DNA from 2 places in the Pseudarthrobacter sp. 05T312 genome. Region 2 is predicted to be linked to the other one. Evidence: predicted binding sites of a transcription regulator. Region 2 holds the regulator's gene; the other holds the start of a gene.

Region 1 (9,876 bases), on a different contig from region 2:
ACACCGTGGCGGTGTTGATTTCTTCGCCGTATTTGTACACCTTGCCCGACGTGGCGGTGCCGTAGGTGCGGCCAAAGACGCTCATGGCAAGTTCGGTGCGCCCGGCGCCCATGAGGCCAGCCAGGCCTACCACCTCACCCTTCCTGACGTGCAGGTTGGCGTTATTGACCACCATGCGGCTGTGGTCCTGGGGGTGGCGTACGGACCAGTCCTCAATCCGCAGGACCTCCTCGCCGATGTTGGGCTCGCGTTCCGGATACAGGCTCTCCAGGTCACGGCCCACCATGCCGCGGATAATCCGTTCCTGCGTGATCTGGCCTTCGTCGAGACGCAGGGTCTCGATGGTCCTGCCGTCCCGGATGATGGTGACGGCGTCCGCCACCTTCCGGATTTCATTAAGTTTGTGGCTGATGATGATGCTGGTGACGCCCTGTCCCTTCAGGTGGAGGATCAGGTCCAGCAGATGGCCGGAATCCTCGTCGTTGAGGGCGGCCGTGGGTTCGTCAAGGATCAGCAGCTTCACCTCCTTGGAGAGGGCCTTGGCGATTTCCACCAGTTGCTGCTTTCCGACACTGATGTGCTGCACGGGGGTGACCGGATTCTCGTCCAAGCCAACTCGGGCCAGCAGCTTGGCGGCCTCGAGGTTGGTCTTGCGCCAGTCCACCCATCCATTGGTGGCCTGTTCATTGCCCAGGTAGATGTTCTCGGCGATGGAGAGGAACGGGCTCAGGGCCAGTTCCTGGTGGATGATGACAATTCCCCGCTTTTCGCTGTCCGAGATGCTGGAGAAGTTGCAGGGTTCGTTCTCGAAGAGGATCTCCCCGTCGAAGGTGTTGTGTGCATAGACGCCGGACAACACTTTCATGAGCGTTGATTTGCCGGCCCCGTTTTCACCGCAGATGGCGTGGACCTCGCCACGGTTCACATCCAGGGTGACGTCCTGCAGCGCTTTTACGCCCGGGAACGTCTTGGTGATTCCTCGCATTTGAAGAATGGGTATGTTCATCGTCAATTCCCACTGACTGGTCGAAAGCTGGGCCTTCCTGCTGCTGCAGGAGGCTGCGGACGGGGCTGTGGCCGGATGGGGGTCCGGCCACAGCCCCCTGGCGCTGACTACTTGACGTCGGAGTCCTTGTAGTAACCCGAGTCGATCAGTTCCTTCTTGTAGTTGTCCTTGGTGATAATGACGGACTTCAGCAGGAAGGCCGGGACCACCTTGACCTTATTGTTGTAGGTCTTGGTGTCATTGGTTTCCGGTTCCTGGCCCTTGAGGACGGCGTCCACCATCTTCACGGCCTGCGCGCCGAGCTGGCGGGTGTCCTTGAAGATGGTGGAGTACTGCTCGCCGGCGACGATGGACTTCACGGAACCCTTTTCGGCGTCCTGGCCGGTCACCACGGGGAGGCTTCCCTTGGCGTAGCCGCCGGTGCTGGTGAGGGCCGAGATGATGCCGATGGACAGGCCGTCATACGGGGACAGGACGCCGTTCAGCTTGGTGCCGGAGCTGTACGCGGAGGTGAGGATGTCCTCCATGCGCTTCTGGGCCACGGGTGCCTGCCAGCGGAGGATCGCTGCCTGCTCAAACTTGGTCTGTCCGCTGGGGACCTTCAAGGTGCCGGCATCCATGTAAGGCTTGAGGGTGTCCATGGCGCCGGTCCAGAAGAAGTTGGCGTTGTTGTCGTCGGGGCTGCCCGCGAAAAGCTCGATGTTGAAGGGGCCCTTGCCGTCCACCTTCTTGCCGCTGGCATCAACGAGGCCCAGGCCGGTCAACAGCGAGGTGGCCTGCTGGACGCCCACCGTGTAGTTGTCGAACGTGGTGTAGTAGTCGACGTTGGGCGTGCCGTTGATGAGGCGGTCGTACGCGATGACCTTGACGTTCTGCTCCTTGGCCTTGGCCAGGACGTCGGTCAGGGTGGTGCCGTCAATGGCGGCGATGATCAGGGCCTTGGCGCCCTTGGTCAGCATGTTTTCGATCTGCGACACCTGGGTGGGGATGTCGTCATTGGCGAACTGGAGGTCCGTCTTGTAGCCGAGGTCCTTCAGGGACTTTTCAACGTTGGCGCCATCGGCGATCCACCGTTCGGACGTCTGAGTGGGCATCGAGATGCCTACCAGTGAATCACTGGGCTTTGCAGCCGCGCCGCTGGGTTCGCTGGCTCCGCCGCGGGCGCCGCAACCGGTGGCACCCACCGTCAGGGCGAGGACAAGCGCCACCGCGCCCATCAGTTTTTTGATTCTCACCATTTTCTCCTTCCGCGGCAGCACTGCCACGAAGTGTTGTTGGACCGGGCAGCACCCGTGCTCCCTGGTCCTGGCCACATTGTTGATGTGTCGGTTCAATATAGACTGATTTGTGAACGCTAACAAGAGGTCCAGGCGGGAATTGCGAAAAGTTTTCGGCTTCATTGACTTCTCGGTTGTTAGCGTTCACACTGACTGCAGCACTTAGCTGTACCCTGACCCCTACAAACCCGGTAATGAGGCCCATGCCTCCCGGACGGAGGCAACCCCCATGCCAGATGCGCTGACCACTCCCAGCTCCGAGTCCCTCCATGACCACTGCGTCATCGGCGTGGATTACGGAACCCTTTCAGGCCGCGCCGTGGTGGTGCGCGTCCGCGACGGCAAGGAGCTGGGCAGCGCCGTCCACGAGTATCCCCACGCCGTGGTCACGGATGTGCTGCCCCGGGATACAGCGGGCGACGACGGCGCCCGGCTTCCCGGGGAATGGGCACTCCAGGTGCCCAACGACTACCGGGACGTCCTGCGTACCGCTGTCCCTGCCGCCGTGGCCGACGCGGGGATCGACCCTGCCGCCGTCGTCGGCATTGCCACCGACTTCACCGCCTGCACCATGGTGCCGGTCAAGGCCGACGGAACCCCCCTGAACGAACTGCCCGCCTTCGCCAACCGTCCGCACGCCTACGTGAAGCTCTGGCGCCACCACGCAGCGCAGGGGCAGGCTGACCGGATCAACAAGCTCGCCGCCGAACGCGGCGAGGACTGGCTTCCGCGGTACGGGGGACTGATCTCCTCCGAATGGGAGTTCGCGAAGGGACTGCAGCTGCTGGAAGAGGATCCGGAAGCCTACGCCGCCATGGACCACTGGGTGGAGGCGGCCGACTGGATCGTCTGGCAGCTTTGCGGCCGCTACGTCCGCAACGCCTGCACGGCCGGCTACAAGGGGATTTACCAGGATGGCCGGTATCCGTCCGAAGAGTTCCTTGCTGCCCTGAACCCGGACTTCAAGGATTTCGTCAGCTCCAAGCTGGAGCACACTATCGGCCGGCTGGGCGATGCCGCCGGCACCCTGACGGCGGAGGCCGCTGCCTGGACCGGGCTGCCGGAGGGCATCGCGGTGGCCGTGGGAAACGTTGACGCGCACGTCACCGCCCCGGCCGCGAAGGCCGTCGAACCCGGCCAGCTGGTGGCGATCATGGGCACCTCCACCTGCCACGTCATGAACGGCAGTGAGCTGCGCGAGGTGCCGGGTATGTGCGGTGCCGTTGATGGTGGCATCGTGCCGGGCCTGTGGGGCTACGAGGCCGGACAGTCAGGCGTGGGCGACATTTTCGGCTGGTTCACGAAGTACGGCGTCCCGCCCGAATACCACCAGGCTGCCAAGGACTCCGGACTGGGGATCCACGAGTACCTGACCGAACTGGCCTCCCGCCAGGCCATCGGGGAGCACGGACTGATCGCACTCGACTGGCATTCGGGCAACCGCTCGGTCCTGGTGGACCACGAGCTTTCGGGCATGGTGGTGGGCCAAACCCTGGCCACCAGGCCCGAGGACACCTACCGCGCCCTCCTGGAAGCCACAGCCTTTGGAACCCGCACCATCGTGGACGCCTTCCGTGACGCCGGAGTCCCGGTCAAGGAATTCATCGTGGCCGGTGGCCTGTTGAAGAACCGGCTCCTGATGCAGATCTACGCCGATGCCACCGGGCTCCAGCTGTCCACCATCGGCTCGGAACAGGGACCGGCACTGGGCTCAGCCATCCATGCCGCCGTCGCAGCGGGAGAATACGCGGACATCCGTGAAGCCGCCGCGGCCATGGGCGCCGAGCCCGGCGAGGTCTACACCCCCATCCCGGAAAACGCGGCCGCCTACGAACAACTGTTCCAGGAATACAAGGCCCTCCACGACTACTTCGGCAGGGGCGGCAACGACGTCATGCACCGGCTCAAGGCCATCCAGCGCAAAGCCGCCCAGACGGCCCAGCCTGCAGCAGGCTCCGTATCCGAATCACCGGTGTGGGTGTCAGCATGACCGCCGGGACAGGTGCCGGAACCGGCCTTCTGGAAACCATCGCCCGGATCCGGGCGGAGGTGTGCGCCCTGCACGCCGAGCTGACCCGGTATGGCCTGGTGGTGTGGACGGCGGGCAACGTTTCGGCGCGGGTGCCGGGCACCGACCTCATGGTGATCAAGCCGTCCGGTGTCTCGTACCAGGAGCTCACCCCGGAGCAGATGATCGTGACCGACCTGTATGGCACCCCGGTCAGGGGCACCAACGTGGGCGGCAGCGGCACGGTGGACTGGGGCAATCCCGCGCTGTCGCCGTCGTCGGACACCGCCGCGCACGCCTACGTGTACCGGCACATGCCGGAGGTGGGCGGGGTGGTGCACACGCATTCCACGTACGCCACCGCCTGGGCTGCCCGGGGCGAGGCCATCCCCTGCGTGCTCACCATGATGGGGGACGAGTTCGGCGGCTCGATCCCGGTGGGCCCGTTCGCGCTGATCGGCGACGACTCGATTGGGCACGGAATCGTGGAGACGCTGAAGAATTCCACGTCCCCGGCGGTCCTGATGCAGAACCACGGCCCGTTCACCATCGGCAAGGATGCCCGCTCCGCCGTCAAGGCCGCCGTCATGTGCGAGGAAGTGGCGCGCACCGTGCACATTTCCCGGCAGCTGGGCGAGCCGCTGCCCATTGACCAGGCCCACATCGACTCCCTCTACGCCCGCTACCAGAACGTCTACGGCCAATAACAAGCACCGGCCACCAACCGGCCAGAAAATCTTTCCAGGAGAATTCATGAGCACCGCTGCGACCACTTCCCTCGACGGCTACGAAGTCTGGTTCCTGACCGGCAGCCAGCACCTCTACGGCGAGGAGGTCCTCAAGCAGGTGGCGGCCCAGTCGCAGGAGATCGCCAACCAGCTCAATGCCTCCTCCGCGGTGCCCGTGCGCATCGTGTGGAAGCCGGTCCTGACCGATTCCGATGCCATCCGCCGCACCGCACTGGAGGCTAACTCGGATGACTCGGTCATCGGCGTGACGGCCTGGATGCACACCTTCAGCCCGGCCAAGATGTGGATCCAGGGCCTGGACCTGCTGCGGAAGCCCCTGCTGCACCTGCACACCCAAGCCAACCGGGACCTGCCCTGGGCGGACATCGACTTCGACTTCATGAACCTGAACCAGGCCGCCCACGGCGACCGCGAGTTCGGCTACATCCAGTCCCGCCTGGGCATCGCCCGGAAGACCGTCGTCGGCCACGTCTCCAACCCCGAAGTGGCCCGCCAGGTGGGATCGTGGCAGCGTGCTGCCGCGGGCTGGGCAGCCGTCCGCACCCTGAGGCTCACCCGCTTTGGCGACAACATGCGCAACGTCGCCGTCACTGAAGGCGACAAGACCGAGGCCGAGCTGCGCTTCGGCGTCGCGGTCAACACCTGGTCCGTCAACGAGCTCGCCGACGCCGTCCGTGGCGCTGCAGAGTCCGACGTCGACGCCCTGGTGGCCGAGTACGAGGACCTTTACGACGTCGTGCCGGAGCTCCGCGCAGGCGCGGCCCGGCACGACTCGCTGCGCTACGGCGCCCGGATCGAACTGGGCCTGCGGTCCTTCCTTGAAGGCAACGGCTCCGCGGCGTTCACCACGTCCTTCGAGGACCTTGGCGCCCTCCGCCAGCTGCCCGGACTCGCCGTGCAGCGGCTCATGGCCGCCGGTTACGGGTTCGGCGCCGAAGGCGACTGGAAGACCGCCATCCTGGTCCGGGCCGCCAAGGTGATGGGCGCCGGCCTGCCCGGCGGCGCCTCCCTCATGGAGGACTACACCTACCACCTGGAACCCGGGTCCGAAAAGATCCTCGGCGCCCACATGCTCGAAGTCTGCCCTTCCCTGACGGCAGCAAAGCCGCGGCTGGAAATCCACCCGCTGGGCATCGGCGGCAAGGAAGACCCCGTCCGGCTGGTGTTCGACGCCGACGCGTCCCCGGGCGTCGTCGTCGCCCTGTCCGACATGCGGGACCGGTTCCGCCTGGTGGCCAACGCCGTCAACGTGGTCCCGCTCGACCAGCCGCTGCCCAACCTCCCCGTGGCCCGCGCACTCTGGGAGCCCCAGCCGGACTTCGCCACCTCGGCCGCGGCGTGGCTCACCGCCGGGGCAGCCCACCACACCGTGCTCTCCACCCAGGTGGGCATGGACGTCTTCGAGGACTTCGCCGAAATAGCCAAGACCGAACTGCTCACCATCGACCAGGACACCACTATCCGCCAGTTCAAAAAGGACCTGAACTGGAACGCCGCCTACTACAAACTCGCCGGCGGGATCTGATCAGGTGGCAAAGGTCCCGGCGGCGGCCAGGGACGGGAACCCCGTGACGGCCAGCGTCCCGCCGCGGCTGCCCAGGCTTGAGGACGTGGCGGAACGTGCCGGGGTATCGCACCAGACCGTTTCACGGGTGGTCAACAACCACCCCAACGTAAGTCCCGGCACCCGGCGGAAGGTGGAAGCGGCGATTGCCGACCTCGGCTACCGCCGCAACTCTGCCGCCCGGAGCCTGGTCACCCGGCGCTCGCAGATCATCGGCGTCCTGGGCAGCGAGCTTTCGCAATACGGCCCGGCCAACACCCTGCTGGGCGTGGAACGGGCTGCGCGGGATGCGGGCTACTTCGTCAGCGTCGCGGCGCTGCGCGAGGTCACCCGGGACGCGATCCTGGACGCCGTCCGGCACTTCCTGGACCAGTCGGTGGACGGGATCGTGGTAATCGTTCCGCACCTGGAAACGCTGGCTGCCTTGGCGGAACTGCCGATCGGAGTGCCGGTGGTGGCCGTGGGACCGGAGGGGAACGACAGCGTGGGCGGCGTCAAGGTGGACCAGCGGCGCGGCGCCGAACTGGCGGTGGAACATCTCATCAGCCAGGGGCACGTACGGATTGGACACGTTGCGGGTCCGCAGGACTGGATCGACGCCGTAGCCCGCGCCGAGGGTTGGCGGCATGCCCTGGAATCCGCCGGGCTCGAGGCGGACCTGATCACCGAGGGTGACTGGAGCGCGGGCAGCGGCTACGGGATCGGCCGGCGGCTGGCTGCCGGCCGCCGGGCCACGGCCCTTTTCGTCGGCAACGACCAGATGGCCCTTGGCGTCCTGCGTGCCCTGAACGAGGCGGGCGTCAGGGTGCCGCAGGACCTCTCGGTGGTGGGTTTCGACGACCAGCCGGAGGCGGGCTACTTCAGTCCGCCATTGACGGTGGTCCGGCAGGACTTTGAAGAACTGGGCCGGCGGTGCATGGACATGATGCTCACCGCGTTCGACGGTCGGGACGGGCCGCGGACCCTGGTGGTGGAGCCCGAGCTCATCGTGCGCAGCAGTACGGCGCCGCCTGTCCCGTGACGTGGCGGGCGCCGAATTAATCAGCGGGAGACCCGCGCGAAACGTGGCCACAACAATAACTGCGTAGTTTTCAGGCATGACCGCTACCTTGCTCACACGGCTCCGCAACTGGCTGCTGGATTCCGTCACGTTCGACTCCGAATCGAGTGCCGCCGGCGCCATGGCCGATGCCACCCGGTGGGGATGGCTGCCGGCATTGAGCGGGGTGTCCATCGGGGCGGCCCACGCCAGGGCCGGGCATGCGGGAACGGTGCCCGAAACCGGTGGAATGTCTGGTTGAGCACACTATTGCGCCGGTAGCGGGATCATGCCCTAAACTGCTTCACTGAGGTGCCTGAAATGGCGCTGCGCAGCAACGAAAGTGAACATGCTATGGCTACCGATTACGATGCTCCACGCAAGCAGGAAGAAGAGTCGCCGGCCGACTCCCTCGAGGCCCTTCAGGCATCACGGAGCGGCAACGCGCAGACCGCGGTTATCGATGTCGACGAGAACGACACCGCTGAAGGTATCGACCTGCCCGGCGCCGATCTGTCCAATGAGGAACTGACGGTCATCGTGGTTCCCGAGCAGTCTGACGAGTTCACCTGCGCATCGTGCTTCCTGGTCCGCCACCGGTCGCAGGTCGCCCGTGAAAAGGATGGCCTGAAGTACTGCCGCGAGTGCGAAGGCTAGAGTTTTCCTGTCTTTCCCGGCGCCGGCCACCTCCCTGAGGTGGCCGGCGCTGCTTTGTCCCCGCACGCCGTCGTTATCAAAATGGACCTCGTTTCAGCCCGCCAACCCTCCTACGCTGGAAGCATCCAACAGCCCTTATTTTGGATGGCACCACAATGAAAAAGTTCTCCATCTGGCTCGCGGCCATCCTGCTGGCTGTCGGGCTGGGAATCGTTGCGGAGGGCCCCGCCGCCGCGGCGCCCTACTGCGGACTCACCTGGGGTTCGCTGATGAAGTCGGGCGGCGACATGGGCCGCGTGCCCGTGACGAACGTCCGGACCGGCCAGCACTATTGCTTTGACCGGCTGGTGGTTGACCTGGGCGGCGTGCCGGCTCCCGGCTACACCGTGCGCTACGTCCCGCAAATTATCCAGGACGGCTCGGGCGCAATCGTGCCCACCCGGGGCGGCGCCCGGTTGCAGGTGGTCGTCAAAGCGCCGGCCTACGACGACAACGGCCAGCCCACCTACACCCCCGCCGACAAGGCCGGGCTTTCCAACGTTTCGGGATACCAGACCTTCCGCCAGGTTGTCTGGGCCGGAAGCTTCGAGGGCCAGACCACCATCGGCCTGGGCGTCCGTGCCCGCCTCCCGTTCCGGGTGTTCACCCTTGACGGTCCGGGCGCCGGTGCGCGCCTGGTCATCGACGTGGCGCACTACTGGTGACCAGCCGTCGTCGTCACACCAAAAAAGGTGCCGGGCCCCGGTGGGGCGCGGCACCTTTTGGGTTGGAAGTTATTCCGGAACCACCAGTGCGGGGGTGTCCTGCTTGAGGGTTTCGCCGCGGAAGAAGCCCGGGTGCGTACGGGACATGACCAGCATGACGACGGCGCCCAGGGCCAGGATGCCGACGCCCAGGATGAATACCAGGCCTATGCCAAACACCTCTGAACCGCTGCCAAACTCAGGTGCCAGGCTGTCCATGGCGGTCTGGACGAAGACGACGAACAGCCCCACGCCGCCCACCACCGGGCACACCAGGCGGAACATGAAGTGCCGCACGCTGTTGAACAGGCTGTGGCGGAAGTACCACGTGCAGGCCAGGGCGGTGAGGCCGTAGTAGAAGCAGATCATCAGGCCCAGGGCCAGGATGGTGTCGTTCAGGACGTTCTCGCTGACCACATGCATGACGGCGTAGAACCCCGCAGACATGACGCCGGCGGCGATGGTGGCAAAGCCCGGTGTGGAGAACTTCCTGCTGATGCGGCTGAAGGGTTCGGGCAGCGCGCCGTAGTGGGCCATGGCCAGCAGGCTGCGCGAGGGCGACATGAAGGTCGACTGCAGGGACGCGGCGGAGCTGGAAAGCACGGCGAGGGACATCAGGATGGCAAACGGTCCCATGATGGGGGAGGCCAGCGCCGTGAAGATGTTCTCGTGGTTCTCGGCGTTGTTCAGCCCGTTCCCGGTGTCGCCGACGCCGGCGAACATCATGGTGGCGATGCTGACCAGCAGGTAGATGGCCAGGACGATGACGGCGGTCAGGGTGCCTGCCACACCGGCGGTCTTCTTGCCGTTGGCCGTTTCCTCGTTGACCGTCA
Region 2 (9,876 bases):
GGGACGTAAGGGATGTCAGGGTGCACTCGCGCTTGCGCGGGTCGTGCCACAAGGGGCGGCCTTCGGCGCTCAGCCGGGCTGCCCAGATGGGCAGCTGGTGGCTGACGAGGATCGCCTCGGGGCCTGCGGCACCGAAGTCGCCGGCGGCCAGTGCGATGGCCTGCAGCCGCGCGTCCTGGACAGCAGCCGCTACCCGCGCCGCCTGCTCCTTGTACGGTTCGCCCCACGACGGGCGCAGCGGGTTGACCAGGCGCGGCCAGTGCTTCGGCCGGCGGAGTTCGGCCTTGGTGACCTTCATGCCCTCGAAGTAGTTTTCCGCTTCGATGATGCGCTGGTCGGTGTGGATCTGCAGGCGCAGCGCTTCCGACGTCGGCCGTGCCGTCTCCTGCGCACGGTCAAGCGGCGAGGCGGCCAGGTAGGTGATCCGGGCTCCGCGCTCGGCGCGCTGCCGGAAGTGGTCGGCCAGGGTGCGGGCCATCTCCTGCCCCAGATCGGAGAGGTGGAATTCGGGGAGCCGTCCATAGAGAACGCCGTCGGGATTGTGGACCTCGCCGTGGCGGAGCAGATGGACAGTGGCTTGGGGCATGTTTACCAGTTTCTCAAAGATGGCGTGCGATCCGAAATCTCCCGGACGCGCTTTCTACAAAGAGTAGAACTTAAGTTTCTGAAGAAATGTTCCGAAACCGGGAACAAAACATGCAAACGCATGTTTATACTGGATGCAGCAAGATAGTTGAGGCTTCAACCGATGAAGGTTCAACCGCAGGACTACAGCAGGCATTCACACCAAGGAGCAACATCATGGCACTTCCCGCAGACGTCACCACCGGCACCTGGACCCTGGACAACTCCCACAGCGAGATCGGCTTCACCGTCCGTCACGCGGGCATCAGCAAGGTCCGCGGCCAGTTCAAAGAGGCCGAGGCCACCCTGAACCTCGCCGAGAACGTGGCCGACTCCAAGGTCAACGCCACTATCAAGACCTCCAGCTTCGACTCCGGCGACGTCAACCGTGACGGCCACGTACGCGGCGAAGACTTCTTCGACGTTGAGAAGTTCCCGGAGATCTCCTTCGTTTCCAATGCAATCGTCCCCAAGGGCGACGCCTACGAGCTCCAGGGCGACCTCACCATCAAGGGCGTCACCCGTCCCGTGGCCCTCGAGACCGAGCTCCACGGCGTGGCCGTCGATCCGTTCGGCAACACCCGCGCCGGCCTCACCGCCGAGACCACCATCAGCCGCAAGGATTTCGGCCTCACCTGGAACGCCGTCCTCGAAGCCGGCGGCGTGCTGGTCAGCGACAAGGTTGCCATCAACCTCGAACTCGCCTTCATCGCGCCCGCAGCATAACTTTCACCACCCGGCGCACCCCGGCACCAGGCCTTTTCGGCCCGGTGCCGGGGTGTGCTGTTTAAATACGCCCTGCAGGCACGGTCGTGGGCGTGAATGCCGCCCGAATCACCCACATCTCCGCCTGCCGGGGGTACGGTGGAGCTAAGCCATGCTGGGGGGAAGGCTGAGGACCGATTCCCGGCAGCCTACCTGGATCCCGACCTGCAGAAGGAACGCCCATGAGTACTCCTCCCGTCCCGCCTCCCGCGCCCCAAGATCCCTACTCCGGCAATGACCAGTCCGGCAGCCAGCAGCCCGGACCCGAGCAGCCGCGCTACGGCCAGAATGCGCCCCAGTATGGCCAGAACGCACCGCAGTACGGGCAGAACCAGCCCCAGTACGGTTCGCAGCCGCCCGCAGCGCCGCAGTATGGCCAGAATGCACCGCAGTACGGTTCCCAGTATGCCCAGAATGCACCCCAGTACGGGCAGGCGCCGTATGGGCAGTCCCCGTACGGCCAGTACCCCTCGGAGCAGCCACAGCCGGCGGGAAGCAACGGCATCCCGCAGCTGGTGAACATCTCGTTCTGGCTGCTGATCGCGTCCGCGGTGATTTTTGTCGTTTCCGTGCTCGCCGGCCTCACCCAACTCGATGATCCACAGTTCCGGCAGGCTTTCGAGCAGCAGGTGAAAGCCAGCGGAGCAGCCGTCACGTATGACGACATCAAGAGCGTCATCGCCGGCACCCTGGTCGTCTTCGCGATCATCGGCGTCGCGCTCTACCTGCTGGTGGCGTTCTTCATCCGCAAGGGCAGGAACTGGGCACGCATCCTCGGAACCGTGTTCGCGGCACTCTCCGTTTTGGGCCTGTTCGGGGTCCCCACCTTCGGAACGCTCGGGACGGTCCTGGGCATTGCCGCCATTGTCCTGCTCTACCTCCCGGCCGCTGCCCCGTATTTCCGGAAGCAGCAGCCGTTCGCCAACCCCTATTCCGGCGGCTTCGGCAACCCTTACGGGCGGTAAAGCCTACGGCAGACTGCAACGGTGGCCCGGGATGTCCAGCATCCCGGGCCACCGCTTTTAGACCTGTCCTCAGGCCGGCTGTCCCGGCGCCTGCGCGCGTTGGGCGTGATAGGCCAGGATCTGGAGCTCGGTGGCCATGTCCACCTTGCGGAGGTTGACTCCCTCAGGGACCTGCAGCATGACGGGAGCAAAGCTGAGCACGCTGTGCACGCCGGCAGCCACCACCCGGTCGCAGATGCCCTGGGCCACGGCCGCGGGAAGGGCCAGCACCACCATGTTTGCCCCGGTGCGGTGGAGGACGGTCTCGAGGTCTGCCACGTCGCTGACCCGCAGCCATCCCACCTCGTTGCCCACCACCATCTGGTCCGCGTCGAAAATGGCCACCACGTCGAAGCCCCGCGATTCGAAGCCGCCGTAGCGCGCCAGTGCCTTGCCCAGGTTTCCGGCTCCAACGATGGCCACTTTCCAGTCATGCGTCAGCCCCAGGGCCGCAGCGATGTGGCGGCTCAGGTACTGCACCTCGTAGCCCACTCCCCTGGTGCCGTAGGACCCCACGTGGGACAGGTCCTTGCGCAGCGTGGAGGAGCTGACGCCGGAGGCTTCTGCGAGCGATTCCGACGAGACACGCTCAACCCCCTCGGCCAGCAGCGTGTTCAGGGCACGGAGGTAGAGCGTCAACCGGGCCACGGCAGCGGGAGGAATCTGCTTGGCCGGTGTGCCCGCGGCATCCGGAACGTCCGGCACAGGCTGGGGGGTTGAATCCAAGGACGTCACTGGCATCCCCCTACTTGGCCATGGCGCGCTGCAGGACGCGTTCCAGCCGGGCTTCGTCGATTTTCCAGAAGTCGCGCTGCACCCCGTCCACCAGGACCACGGGGATCTCTTCGGCGTAGCGCTCCCGCAGTTCGGGCTGGTTGTCCACCAGCTCTTCGCTCCACTCAAGGCCCAACGCGGCCGTGACCCGGCCGACGGCGTCGCGCGCCTCTTCGCAGAGGTGGCAGTCAGCTTTGGTGACCAGGACGACGCGGGGGGTAGCCATGGCTTAACGGTATCGCCGTTCGCGCGGTGCAGGTGACGCCGACGGCGCCGGGCGGGTGGATTGACTAGACTCAAGTCCATGCCCGAGGAGAAATACGTCGCCGTCGTTACACGGCCGGTTGCTGCGCCGCAGCCCGGTGAGGCGGCGTTTTTCGACGTGGACAATACCCTGATGCGCGGTGCCAGCCTCTTCCATGTGGCCCGCAAGATGCACCAGCGGGGGGCGTTCACGCTGATCCAGGCTGCCGGGTTCGCGTGGAAGCAGTTCAAGTTCGTGGCGCGCGGGGAAAACATCGACGACGTCCATGCGGTCCGCGATTCGGCCCTGACCCTCGCCGCCGGCATCACCGTTGACGACATCAAGGCGCTGGGTGAAGAGGTCTACGACGAGATGATCGCGTCGCGGATCTGGCCCGGTGCCAAGGCGCTGGCAGAACAGCACCTCCGCGTGGGCCGCCGCGTCTGGCTGGTAACGGCCACGCCCATCGAAGTGGCCACGGTGATCTCCACCCGGCTGGGATTGACGGGGGCCCTGGGCACGGTGGGGGAAGTGTCGGACGGCATGTACACCGGACGCCTGGTGGGAGACATCCTCCACGGCTCGGCCAAGGCGGTAGCCGTGCAGGCCATCGCGGACCAGGAGGACCTGGACCTCAAGCGCTGCTGGGCGTACAGCGATTCCTACAATGACGTTCCGCTGCTCTCGCTCGTAGGCCACCCGGTGGCCATCAACCCGGACGCCAAGCTCCGCCGCCACGCCCGCGACCGGAACTGGCCGGTCTATGATTTCCGCGCCGGCCGCCGCGCCGCCACCCTTGGTCTGAAGGCAGCGACCTTCGGCGGCGCCATCTACGGCCTCTGGAAAGGCTTCGCCCGCATCCGCGGCCCCCGGGCGTAGCCAAAAAAATGCCCGCCGCCTTGGAAGGCGACGGGCATTTCCACGCTGTTCGAAGTATCGCTACTTCTTGTTGCGGCGCTGGTGACGGGTCTTGCGAAGCAGCTTGCGGTGCTTCTTCTTGGCCATACGCTTGCGACGCTTCTTAATAACTGAACCCACGAAAGTTCCTTACAAACTAGATGCAGTACCTGCCTGATGGGGAATGTCCGTGGACAAAGCTACGAACTGAACAACTGACAGATTCTTACAATGACGTAAAACGTTCCTTAACAGGGTACCGCTTATCGGGAGCGGCTCAGGACAGGTGGCCTCAGGCGGTCTCGGTGTGGCCGTCCACAACAGCACCCTTGAGGTACTGTTCGACGGCGTTTTCGGGGACCCGGTAGGAGCGGCCGAAGCGCACCGCGGGCATTTCGCCGGAGTGGACCAGGCGGTAAACAGTCATTTTGGAGACGCGCATGACCTCGGCCACTTCAGCCACGGTGAGGAACTTCGCGTTGGAGAAGTTCTGTTCTGCCGACATTTCCCTATTTTCCTTTGCTGACGGATGGACAACAGTGACCCCAGGTACGTGCCGATGCGGTGTTCCGATGCTGAGCCATCCACCAACCACCTAAATAGATACTCTAGATGTTCATGTGGCAGATGTGAAAGTAGTGGCCTCCCCTATTTCGCCCCCTAATTCTGCTGCCGCCGCTTCCGCGCCGACGCCGCGAGCTGCTCCAGGACAGACGCCGAGACATCCCAGTCCATGCAGGCGTCCGTCACGCTCTGGCCGTAGACCAGTTCCGCCCGTCCCGCGGCGTGCTCCGCAACGTCCAGGTTCTGCGCTCCGCCCACCAGGAAGCTTTCCAGCATGACGCCGGCAACCGCCCGGGCCGCCACTCCCCCGTCCTCAAGCTGGGCACCGATCTCCAATGCGACCTCCGCCTGCCGGTGGTGGCTCTTGCCGCTGTTGGCGTGGCTCGCGTCAACGATCAGGCGGGGATTGAGCCCCTTGCCCGCCAGTTCGGTGGAGGCGCGTTCCACATCGGCCGCTGAGTAGTTGGGGCCCTTCCGGCCGCCGCGGAGGATGACGTGGGTGTCGGGGTTTCCTGCCGTTGCCACCAGCGCTGCCCGGCCCTCGCCGTCGATCCCCAGGAACGCCTGCGCCGCCCCGGCGGCACCGCAGGCATCGATGGCTACCTGCAGGGCGCCGTCGGTCCCGTTCTTGAACCCGATGGGCATGGAAAGCCCGGACGCCAACTGCCGGTGGATCTGGCTCTCCGTGGTGCGCGCACCGATGGCACCCCACGAGATCAGGTCCGCCATGTACTGGGGGCTGATCGGCTCCAGGAATTCGGTGGCGGTGGGCAGGCCCAGCGCGGTGACCTGCTGCAGGAACTGCCGGGCCGTGCGGAGGCCGGTGACCATGTCATGGCTGCCGTCCAGCCGGGGATCGTTGATCAGGCCCTTCCAGCCCACCGTGGTGCGCGGCTTCTCGAAGTAGGTCCGCATGACGATCAGCAGGTCTTCCTTGTGCTTCTCTGCCTGGCTGACCAGCCGCCGCGCGTACTCGAGTCCGGCCTTGGGGTCGTGGATGGAGCAGGGACCCACGATGACCAGCAGGCGGTCATCCACGCCGTCCATGATGGCGCGCACCTCATCGCGTCCGCGTTCGACGACGGCGGCGGCCCGGGCGTCCAGGGGCAGTTTGGTGAGGAGTGCCGACGGGGTGGGCAGCGGGGTGAATTCGCTGACGCGCAGGTTCGAGGTGGACTTGGTGTCGCTGGCCGGTGCTGCTGCTGTTGCGGTGCTCATGTTCGGGGTCCTGTTCCAGATGGGAAGCGGGCCCGGATTTCAGAACCCGCCGGAGAAACGGCGAAGGGCAGAGAATGATCTCTGCCCTGTTGGCTCTGAAGGAAGTTGGATGCGTGTCAGTTAGACGCGGGCTCCTCCAGAGCCAACGAAAAATACGCATACCAACGGTTAGTCATGGAAGTGACCATAAACCCGGCACACGGAGGCCGCAAAATCGGTTGCGTCACATTCCGGTGCACTCGCCTACCCAAGGAGCTTGCGCAGGAACTGCAGCTGCCGGATCCAGTGGTGTTCCTGGCCGCCTTCGTGGTTGTTGAATCGGTACACCTCGATCTCCTTGCCGGGAGTGCTGCCCGATGCTGCCGCGGAGCCATAGGCGTTGTAGCTGGCGAAAACCGTGGACGGCGGGCAGATGTCATCCATCTGGGCAGCGGAATACAGTGCCGGAACGGAGGCCCAGCGGGCCAAATTGACGCCGTCGAAATAGTTGAGGACCTTCAGGGCGGCGTCGTAGCGGTCCCGGTGCCGGGCGAGGAACTGGGCGATCTCCGGGTACGGGCCGCGTGGGGTGATGTCGATGGCACGGGGGAAGTCCTGCAGGAAGGGGACATCGGGCAGCGCGGCGATGACGCCGTCGAGCCGTCCCGCGGTGAGCCCTGCAGTGGCCACCACCAGGCCGCCTCCCTGGCTGACGCCCGCCAGCACCACCTTGGCGGGATCGACGGCGGGGTGTGCCTGCGCCGCCTCCACGGCGCGGAAGGCGTCCACATAGACCCTGCGGAAGTAGTAGTCCTCCCGGCTGGCGATGCCCCTGGTCATGAGGCCTGCGTGTGCCACGTCCCCGGCGGAGGGGTGGGGGTCGGGGGTGTCGCCCACCATGCCGCCGTACCCCTGGCCGCGGGTGTCCATGATGAAGTGGGCGTACCCGGCCTGCGCCCAGCGGGTGTCCTGGTTGGCCAGGCCCCGCCCGCCCGAGTAGCCGATGTAGTGCACCACCACCGGAAGCTGGACACCAGCCTCCCGGTGGGCGGGAAGATGCAGCCAGCCTTTGACCGGAGCACCGCCAAAACCGGAGAACGTGACGTCGAAGGTCTCAATCACGGTGAGGTAGTTCTCCACCGGTTCGAATGTGGCGGCCAGTGGATACGCCCGGGCCTCCCGCACCGTGGCATCCCAAAACGCCTTGAGGTCCCCCGGCGGCGTGACCCCGGAGGTGTAGCTGAGCAGCTGGGCCAGGGGAAGGTCGAAGAGGGGCATTCCTAATTCACGCATCCTTGGCGCGCAGCGACAAGTGGCTGGTACCGGTCCAGGCTGGTTCCGGTGGCGACGATCCGGCGGAGCTCGGCCAGCCCGCCGTCGACGGCCCCGGCGGCCCGCGCCTGGACCAGCACGTTGCCCAGGGCGGTGGCTTCGACCGGTCCGGCGACGACGGGACGTCCCGTGGCGTTGGCGGTGAGCTGGCAGAGCAGGGCGTTCTGGGAGCCGCCGCCCACCACGTGCACCACGTCCACGGAACGGCCCGCGAGGCGTTCCGCAGCGGTGATGGTCCTGGCGTAGCCGGCTGCGAGGCTGTCCATGATGCAGCGGGTGATGGTGGCCGGATCGTTGGGCAGGACATCGCCGGTGCGCCGGACCGCCGCACGGATGCGCTCGGGCATGTTGTCCGGGGAGATGAAGTACGGATCGTCGGCGTTGATTTGGGGTCCGCCGGCGGGCAGTGCGGCGGCCGCGGCCAGCAGGGCCGTGAGGTCGGGTTTGAACCCTTCCGACGCCCAGGTGCGCTGGCATTCGCTCAGCAGCCACAGTCCGCCCACGTTGCGCAGGTAGCGGGTGGTGCCGTCCACGCCGCGTTCATTGGTGAAATTCGCTTCCCGGCTGCCCCCGGTCAGGACCGGGTGCTGCAGTTCCAGCCCCACCAGCGACCAGGTGCCCGAGGAGATGTACGCGAAGTTTTCCTGGTCCGCGGGGACCGCGGCGACCGCTGAAGCGGTGTCGTGTGAACCGACGGCCACGACTTTCGTGTCCTGCGGCAGGTCCACGGCGGCGGCAACCTTCGGCAGGAGTGTTCCGACGGTTTCGCCGGGCTGGATCAGCGGCGGGAACAGGTCTTTGCGCAGGCCCAGCGCCGTGAAGAACTCGGTGGCCCACTCCCCCGCCACGGCGTCAAACAGTCCGGTGGTGGAGGCGTTGGTGGCCTCGGTCCGCCGCGCGCCGGTGAGCCGGAAGGCGATCAGGTCCGGAATGAGGAGTGCCTGCAGCCCGTCCAGGTCCTTCTCGGTGGCCAGCTGGTAGATGGTGTTGAACTGCAGGAACTGCAGGCCTGTGGTCTGGTACAGGCGGCTGGGGTCCAGCTTGGCGTGTACGGGCGCGACGGCGGCGCGGCTGCGGTCGTCGCGGTAGCTGTAGGGCTGGTCCACCAGTTCACCGGCCTTGTTGACCAGTCCGTAGTCCACGGCCCACGTGTCGATGCCGATGCTGGCGATCCGTTCCCCCTGCACGGCGGCGACTGTCGCCGCGGCAGCCAACCCCTTAAGTACTTCCGCGAACAGGGCGTCGAAGTCCCAGCGGAGGCCGCCGCCGTGCTCCACCACGCCGTTGGGGAAGCGGTGGACGGTCTCCAGGGAGACTCCGCTCCCGCCAGCGCGGCCAAGGATCACGCGGCCGGAGGAGGCGCCGATGTCGACGCCGGCAAACACCCTGGGGGTGGGCACGCCGCCGTCGGCATTGGCAGGCAAGGCACTCACCGCAGGAAGGCCGCCGCCACCCCGGCGTCCACGGGGATGTGCAGGCCGGTGGTGTGGGACAGTTCGTTGCTGGTAAGGACGGCGGCGGCGTTGGCCACGTGCTCGGGCAGGACCTCGCGCTTGAGCAGGGTGCGCTGGGCGTAGTACTCCCCCAGTTTTTCCTCGTCCACGCCGTAGACGGCGGCGCGTTTGGCGCCCCAGCCGCCGGCGAAGATCCCGGAGCCGCGGACCACGCCGTCGGGGTTGATGCCGTTGACACGGATGCCGTGCTCGCCCAGTTCGGCCGCGAGGAGCCGGACCTGGTGGGCCTGGTCGGCCTTGGTGGCGGAGTAGGCGATGTTGTTGGGGCCGGCGAACACGGAGTTCTTGGACGAGATGTAGATGATGTCCCCGCCCATGCCTTGGGCGATCATGACCTTCGCGGCGGCCTTGGCCACCAGGAATGAGCCCTTGGCCATGACGTTGTGCTGCAGGTCCCAGTCCTTTTCGGTGGTTTCCAGCAGCGGCTTGGAGATGGACAGGCCGGCGTTGTTAACCACCAGGTCCACGCCGCCGAACGCCAGGACAGCGGCGTCGATCGCAGCGGCGACCTGGGCCTCGTCGGTGACGTCCGCCTGGACGCCGATGGCGACGTCGGCACCGCCCAGCTCCTCGGCGACCTTTTGTGCGTTCTCAAGATTCAGGTCGGCAATGACAACGCACGCGCCGTCGGACGCCAGCCGTGTTGCGATGGCCTTGCCGATGCCGGAGGCCGCGCCGGTCACCAGCGCGATGCGGGTGGCGTGGGACTTGGGTTTGGGCATCCGGGCGAGCTTGGCTTCCTCCAGCGCCCAGTACTCGATCCGGAACTTCTCGGATTCCTCGATCGGGGCGTAAGTGGAGATTGCCTCCGCGCCGCGCATGACGTTGATGGCGTTGATGTAGAACTCGCCGGCCACCCGGGCGGTCTGCTTGTTCGCCCCGAAGGAGAACATGCCCACGCCGGGGACCAGCACGATGGCCGGGTCCGCGCCGCGCAGCGCCGGGGAGTCCTGGTCCTTGT

What was found. Region 2 encodes Rex, which represses fermentation and respiration genes when NADH is low (regulators of the CRP and FNR family bind a similar motif). Its sites were predicted from a motif close to CTTGTGAANNNNTTCACAAG; they were not measured.
Region 1: araB (ribulokinase) is a predicted target of Rex. The motif match lies at 2,351-2,370, and genes of this name have one in related genera.

The regions. Positions count from the first base shown of each region.
Region 1 is NZ_JBFTLY010000026.1:17,538-27,413, forward strand. Features, by position in the region: gene mmsA (multiple monosaccharide ABC transporter ATP-binding protein) at 1-1,006, opposite strand, end outside; gene chvE (multiple monosaccharide ABC transporter substrate-binding protein) at 1,114-2,244, opposite strand; gene araB (ribulokinase) at 2,513-4,273, shown strand; gene AC1DIP_RS21590 (L-ribulose-5-phosphate 4-epimerase) at 4,270-4,998, shown strand; gene araA (L-arabinose isomerase) at 5,045-6,565, shown strand; gene AC1DIP_RS21600 (LacI family DNA-binding transcriptional regulator) at 6,609-7,625, shown strand; gene AC1DIP_RS21605 (hypothetical protein) at 7,702-7,905, shown strand; gene AC1DIP_RS21610 (DUF4193 domain-containing protein) at 7,998-8,300, shown strand; gene AC1DIP_RS21615 (AMIN-like domain-containing (lipo)protein) at 8,456-9,004, shown strand; gene AC1DIP_RS21620 (amino acid permease) at 9,074-9,876, opposite strand, start outside.
Region 2 is NZ_JBFTLY010000012.1:90,726-100,601, reverse strand. Features, by position in the region: gene AC1DIP_RS15375 (histidine phosphatase family protein) at 1-586, opposite strand, end outside; gene AC1DIP_RS15370 (YceI family protein) at 802-1,350, shown strand; gene AC1DIP_RS15365 (hypothetical protein) at 1,572-2,354, shown strand; gene AC1DIP_RS15360 (redox-sensing transcriptional repressor Rex) at 2,424-3,128, opposite strand; gene AC1DIP_RS15355 (glutaredoxin family protein) at 3,139-3,393, opposite strand; gene AC1DIP_RS15350 (HAD-IB family hydrolase) at 3,472-4,290, shown strand; gene AC1DIP_RS15345 (30S ribosomal protein bS22) at 4,351-4,449, opposite strand; gene AC1DIP_RS15340 (helix-turn-helix domain-containing protein) at 4,601-4,813, opposite strand; gene AC1DIP_RS15335 (3-deoxy-7-phosphoheptulonate synthase) at 4,969-6,090, opposite strand; gene AC1DIP_RS15330 (acetylxylan esterase) at 6,334-7,347, opposite strand; gene AC1DIP_RS15325 (rhamnulokinase) at 7,350-8,834, opposite strand; gene AC1DIP_RS15320 (bifunctional aldolase/short-chain dehydrogenase) at 8,831-9,876, opposite strand, start outside.